Linked DNA regions of Kordia sp. SMS9. The protein of the gene in region 2 interacts with the protein of the main gene of each other region in a pairwise test. Links are inferred from orthologs where the notes say so. Each region holds a gene or a part of one and is shown on either strand. Other genes may lie near its edges.

What was found.
Region 1: the proteins of uvrB (region 2) and uvrA interact in binary tests that used the Escherichia coli proteins (3 or more experiments, as listed by UniProt). The link is inferred for Kordia sp. SMS9 from one-to-one orthologs.

The regions. Positions count from the first base shown.
Region 1 is NZ_CP031153.1:3,899,232-3,902,912, reverse strand. What follows is about bases 185-3,529. They hold uvrA (excinuclease ABC subunit UvrA), read left to right. Parts: upstream 185-494; coding sequence 495-3,329; downstream 3,330-3,529. Other genes in these bases: KORDIASMS9_RS16530 (hypothetical protein), read left to right, coding at 3,468-3,529. Also shown: more of KORDIASMS9_RS16530, read left to right, coding at 3,530-3,681. UniProt on the Escherichia coli protein: The UvrABC repair system catalyzes the recognition and processing of DNA lesions. UvrA is an ATPase and a DNA-binding protein. A damage recognition complex composed of 2 UvrA and 2 UvrB subunits scans DNA for abnormalities.
Region 2 is NZ_CP031153.1:2,828,406-2,831,724, forward strand. Bases 29-3,011 are described here. They hold uvrB (excinuclease ABC subunit UvrB), read right to left. Parts: upstream 2,523-3,011; coding sequence 534-2,522; downstream 29-533. Other genes in these bases: KORDIASMS9_RS12220 (hypothetical protein), read right to left, coding at 29-440; KORDIASMS9_RS12230 (hypothetical protein), read right to left, coding at 2,739-3,011. Outside these bases: more of KORDIASMS9_RS12220, read right to left, coding at 1-28; more of KORDIASMS9_RS12230, read right to left, coding at 3,012-3,269. UniProt on the Escherichia coli protein: The UvrABC repair system catalyzes the recognition and processing of DNA lesions. A damage recognition complex composed of 2 UvrA and 2 UvrB subunits scans DNA for abnormalities.

The DNA.
Region 1 (3,681 bases), 1.1 Mb from region 2 along the record:
ACAAATACCTACAGGCTCGCAAGATATCGTTTCACAAGTGTTCGTTGGGTTGCATCCTACTGCAGTACAAGTATCCGAAGGACACCCTACAGTATGATTACAATCATCTGTGTTACATCCGTCTGTCTCAGCGCAAATTCCTAAAGGTTGACAAGAGATCGATACAAAAGTTCCACCTTTAATAGCTGGTGTGTTAAAATTAGAAATTGATTTCTTGTTCAGTGCTAACGAGTTTAAATTCTTTTTTTTCATGATATATATTTTTTTTTTGTGAATTATAAAACTATAACTATCTACTTACAATGGTTTACGGTAACACCTTAATTAACAAATACCTAACAATTTTAAAATAGCACTAAAAACATAGCTAAAACTACTGCCAAACAGAAAGAGATATCACAATGCATATAAATTATATGATTGTGAAAAATTGGAATTCATCTAGCTTACTTTCTGCTAGTAAAATTCGTATCTTTGCGTTTTTGCAAAAAGCTATGACGAAATACGAAGAAAATATAGAAGTACAAGGTGCTAGAGTACACAACTTAAAGAACATTGATGTTACGATTCCTAGAGAAAAACTAGTCGTAATTACAGGACTTTCTGGCAGTGGAAAATCATCCTTAGCCTTTGATACGATTTATGCCGAAGGACAACGCCGTTATATTGAAACATTTTCTGCGTATGCGCGCCAATTTCTCGGTGGACTCGAACGACCAGATGTGGATAAAATTGATGGTTTGTCGCCCGTAATCGCCATAGAACAAAAAACTACGAGCAAAAGTCCACGCTCTACGGTTGGAACCATTACCGAGATTTATGACTTCTTGCGACTATTATTTGCCAGAGCTTCGGATGCGTATAGTTACAACTCAGGCGAAAAAATGATCAGTTACAGCGATGAACAGATCAAAAACCTAATTCTCAACGATTTTAAAGGAAAACGTGTCAACGTCCTCGCTCCTGTCATACGTTCGCGTAAAGGACATTACCGCGAGTTGTTTGAAAATATTGCCAAACAAGGTTTTGTAAAAGTACGTGTAGATGGTGTCATCCTCGATATAGAAAAAGGAATGCGCGTAGATCGTTACAAAACCCACGAAATCGAAATTGTGATTGATCGCTTGAAGATTGACGACGATGTAGACAATGACAAACGCTTGACAGAAACGATCAAAACGGCGATGTACCATGGTGATGATGTTTTAATGGTGATTGATCAAGATGCGCCGACAGAAGCCCGTTATTTCAGTCGAAACCTCATGTGTCCGTCTTCGGGAGTTTCCTATCCAAATCCAGAACCAAATACCTTTTCGTTCAACTCTCCAAAAGGAATGTGTCCCAACTGCAACGGATTGGGAACGTTGCACGAAGTCAACGAACATAAAGTCATTCCCGATACAAAAGCAACCATTAAAGGTGGCGGAATTGCACCCTTAGGCGAATATAAAAAGTCGTGGATTTTCAAACAATTGGAAATCATTGCCGAACGCTACGAATTTAAAATTAGCGATCCAATCAAAGACATTCCAAAGGAAGCAATGGACGTGATTTTGAACGGTGGAAACGAAAAATTCTCTGTGGTAAGCAAAACGTTGGGCGTTACCCGCGATTATAAGATTGATTTTGAAGGAATTATCAGTTTCATCAAAAATCAATTTCAAGACAGCGATTCTTCTTCTATCAAACGTTGGGCAAAAAATTATATGGACAAAGTAAATTGTTCTGAATGTGGCGGTTCGCGCTTACGCAAAGAATCTTTATACTTTAAAGTCAACAACAGGAATATCGCCGAACTGGCAAACATGGACGTCGTAGAATTGTCCGAATGGTTTGAAGATTTAAAAAACAATCTCTCTGAAAAGCAACAAAAAATTGCCACAGAAATCATCAAAGAAATTTCAACGCGTTTGCGATTTTTGTTAGATGTTGGTTTAAATTATCTTTCGTTGAGCAGAAGTTCCAAATCACTTTCGGGTGGTGAAGCACAACGCATTCGTTTGGCCACACAAATTGGCTCACAATTAGTGGGTGTTTTATACATTTTAGATGAGCCAAGCATCGGTTTGCACCAAAGAGACAACGAGAAACTGATCAATTCGCTTGAATCTTTACGTGACATTGGCAACTCCGTCATCGTCGTAGAACATGACAAGGATATGATTGAACGCGCCGATCACGTGATTGACATTGGTCCTAATGCAGGAAGACACGGTGGTGAAATCATCTCAGAAGGCACACCCAAAGAATTGTTAACACATGATACACTCACAGCAGCCTATTTAAACGGCAATAAGCAAATTCCGGTACCAGCAGAACGAAGAAAAGGAAACGGTAAAAAACTAGTCTTAAAAGGTGCGACAGGGAATAACTTGAAAAATGTTTCTGTAGAATTCCCTTTGGGGAAAATGATTGGTGTTACAGGTGTTTCTGGAAGTGGAAAATCGACTTTAGTCAACGAAACCCTCTACCCTATTTTGAATGCACACTTTTTCAATGCCGTGAAAGAACCAATGCCGTACAAAAGCATTAAAGGATTGGAACATATTGACAAAGTAATTGACATCAATCAATCGCCCATTGGTCGTACACCAAGATCAAATCCTGCAACGTATACAGGCGTTTTTAGCGAAATACGAAGTTTGTATGCCAAAACTCCCGAAGCGATGATTCGCGGGTACAAACCAGGCCGTTTTAGCTTTAACGTAAAAGGTGGACGCTGCGAAACCTGTCAAGGTGGTGGATTGCGTGTCATAGAAATGAACTTTTTGCCAGATGTATGTGTAGATTGTGAAACGTGTCAAGGAAAACGCTTCAATCGGGAAACCTTGGAAATTCGCTATAAAGGGAAATCTATTGCAGATGTGTTGGCAATGACGATGAACGAAGCCGTTTCATTTTTCGAACACATTCCAAAAATTTATAGAAAACTCAAAACCATCAAAGATGTGGGATTGGGCTATATTACGCTCGGACAGCAAAGTACCACACTTTCTGGTGGTGAAGCACAGCGCATCAAACTGGCAACAGAACTGTCTAAAAGAGATACTGGAAATACTTTTTACATTTTAGACGAACCTACGACTGGACTGCATTTTGAGGACATTCGTGTGTTGATGGAAGTGTTGAACAAATTGGTAGACAAAGGAAATACCATTGTGGTCATTGAACACAATATGGACGTGATTAAAATGGCAGATTATATTATTGATATTGGTTACGAAGGTGGAAAAGGCGGCGGAAAAGTGATCACTACGGGAACTCCCGAAGAAGTTGCCAACCATAAAAAAAGTCACACCGCGCGTTTTTTAAAGAAAGAGTTAGCATAAATGTGTATTTTTAATCTCTAATGCAACAGTTAAGAATACAAAATAGAAATCTATCTAAAAATCATGAAGTTTGGTTCTACTATCCTAATTATACTTTTAGCACTTTCCATAGGTTGTAAAACGGAAAAAAATCAAAAAATGGACTACAGAATTGAAAATATAGAAATCGGAGGTGAAACATATACTGTCAAGATTCCGAAAGATGAAGTGTACCATGCTGCCGAATACAACGAAACACAAGCTTCTAAAACTATTTTTCTGAATGTATCTGACGTTTTACAACAAAAAATAGCTCCTAATACCATAGAGACTTTAATCAACCTTCAAGGACAATACATCCAAAATCAACAAG
Region 2 (3,319 bases):
TCTTTTTGAAGGTAAAAATGCATTCGAACGTTTGTTTCATCTTTAGAAATGGAGGTTTTTAAAGTGAGTGTTCTTTTATGATATTTTACCTTAAATTTTACATCGCAAGACGTACTTTTAATAGTTTGCTCATTGTGATGTCCATAACCAGCAACGATATTTAACGCCGCAGCTTGTCCTTCTACTACTGTTTTTGTGTAATAATGATTTGTTTCTTGAATAATTGCTTTGTCTAAATTCACAATCACTTGATCTGCATTACTTTTGAATTCTCTTAGATATTTTTGATAAGCACTATGAATATCTTCCTGTCCTTTTATTGTAGCTATTTTAAACCATAATGCTACTAACAGAAGTATGATAGATCCAATAATAAGCAGTATCCAGTCTGTTGGAGAGGAGTTAAAACCTAAAACAATCGCAATTATTCCTCCTACCATTGCTGCGATTTCTATAACTAAAGTGATTTTTTCTTTCAAGTGTGTATAGTATGTAAATTGTTACACAAGTAGGAGTTACGAACTAAAGTTTTGTTACAGTTTTTCCTGCAATACTTTAATTTCATCACGGTATTTGGCAGCATCCATAAAGTTTAACTCTTTTGCAGCCGCTTCCATTGATTTCCGCTTTTCGCGAATTAACTTTTCTATTTGCGCTTTGGTTAAGTATTCCAAATCGGGTTCAGCCGCCGCTTTTGCTTCTATCGTATCTTCCCACGCTAAGCTGTCATCTTTCCCAAGAATAGAACTCAAAGCTTTGTTCAAGCCTTTTGGCGTAATGTTATGTTTTGCATTGTATGCAATTTGTTTTTCCCTTCGGTATGCGGTTTCATCAATGGTTCGCTGCATACTTTTAGTCATTTTGTCTGCATACATAATCGCTTTTCCATTTACATTTCGCGCTGCTCTTCCCACGGTTTGTGTCAAGGAACGATTTGAACGTAAAAAGCCTTCTTTGTCTGCATCCAAAATCGCAACTAAGGAAACTTCTGGTAAATCCAATCCTTCACGCAGTAAATTCACACCGATCAACACATCAAACAAACCTTTTCGTAAATCCTGCATGATTTGTACACGTTCTAGCGTGTCCACATCACTGTGAATGTAACGACACCGAATTTGGATTCGCGATAAATATTTGGTCAATTCTTCCGCCATTCGTTTTGTCAACGTCGTCACCAACACACGTTCGTCTTTTTCAACTCTCAGATGAATTTCCTCTACCAAATCATCAATCTGATTCAAACTTGGACGCACTTCTATCACAGGATCCAACAATCCTGTCGGACGAATGACTTGTTCTACATACACACCATCGGTTTTGTGCAATTCGTAATCTGCTGGTGTGGCACTTACATAAATTACCTGATTCTGAATCGCTTCAAATTCTTCAAACTTCAACGGTCGGTTGTCCATCGCGGCAGGCAAACGGAAACCGTATTCTACCAAGTTTTCTTTTCTGCTTCTATCGCCGCCATACATAGCATGCACTTGCGAAATTGTTACGTGACTTTCGTCTACGACCATCAAATAATCATCTGGAAAATAATCTAACAGACAGAAAGGACGTGTTCCTGGGGCACGACCGTCCAAATATCTTGAGTAGTTTTCAATTCCAGAACAATAGCCCAATTCACGAATCATTTCTAAGTCAAAATTCGTGCGTTCCTCCAAGCGTTTTGCCTCTAAATGTTTGCCAATTTCTTTAAAATAGTCCACTTGCTTCACCATGTCTTCCTGAATTTGATGAATAGCATTTTGCAATACTTCTGGAGAAGTCACAAACATATTAGCAGGATAAATATTGAGTTGTGTATATTTTTCCAACACGGTATTGGTGCCTGGATCAAAGGATTCTATTTCTTCAATTTCATCTCCAAAAAAGTGAATTCTAAAGGCAAAATCTGCATATCCAGGAAACACATCTACGACATCACCTTTTACACGAAACGAACCGCGTGTAAATTCTGCTGTGGTACGTGAATATAAGCTTTGCACCAAACGATGCAATAATTTTGTACGCGAAATCACTTGATCACGCTCTAATTTTATGACATTTTTCTGAAATTCCACTGGATTTCCAATACCGTACAAACACGAAACCGACGCAATCACAATGACATCGCGGCGACCAGAAAGTAGGGAAGAGGTTGTACTCAAACGCAACTTTTCAATTTCTTCATTGATCGATAAGTCTTTTTCTATATACGTTCCCGAAGTTGGAATGTAGGCTTCTGGTTGATAATAATCATAGTACGACACAAAATATTCCACCGCATTTTCAGGAAAAAACTGCTTAAATTCTGAATACAACTGTGCTGCCAAGGTTTTGTTATGTGCCAACACTAGCGTAGGTTTTTCCACTTTTTCAATCACATTGGCAACCGTAAACGTTTTTCCTGAACCTGTCACACCGAGTAATGTTTGGTATTGCTCGTTCGTTTCAAGTCCGGATGTAAGTTGTTGAATAGCTTGCGGTTGATCGCCCGTAGGCTCAAAATCAGATACAATTTTAAACTTCATATATTGTCAGTGCTTTTTTTTTGGCGTTCTGCAAAAGTTCACTTCGATAAGCTCAGTGTACTTTTACGGCGTGCTATACGCGTTACATGGTAACTTGCTGCTATCTGCTGAGCCAAGTCGAAGCATCCTTAACGCATATCGTACAAAAATACGGAAAAGGAGTGAGGTTTGTAACTTCTAATGATTTTTAAATGTTGTGATGAAAAGTATAGACTTTTACTGCTTTTTCTTTGAGTTTTCGTGAAAGTATTTCTTCGGAATTTTGACTTCATCCGTTTCCATTGTCCAGATCATATTGGCAATCCACCAACGATCTTTTAAGTAGACCAATTGATAACTATTGATTCCTTTTTCGGTGTTGCCTTCGGAATCGCTGCCTATGAAACTTTGAAAAACATTGGCAATTCCGTTAAATTCATTTACGACTTTCCCTAGTTCTTTTTCTTCATAACCTTGTTTGTAATAATTATCATTTAGGGATTCTAAAAAATCTTCCAAGTTTACGGTTTCAAAAGGATTTGGATATTTTTCATCTGACGCACGCACACTGAATGTTACGTTTGGTAAAAATAATTCTTTTAAGGACTTTGTATCTATCGCATTTCCTTTCTCCACTGAAAGCAATTGCAACATGCGTGTTAGCGTTCCGTCAATTGTTTTCACAGCTTCTTCGTGTGGTATTTTTTTGGTTTGTGCGGTTATCGCAATAGAGAAACTCACCAAGAGCATTGTTAGAAAATATTTCATAAGTGTCATTTTAAAGTGATGCTGACTAAAATACTAAAAGTCAAGTATTT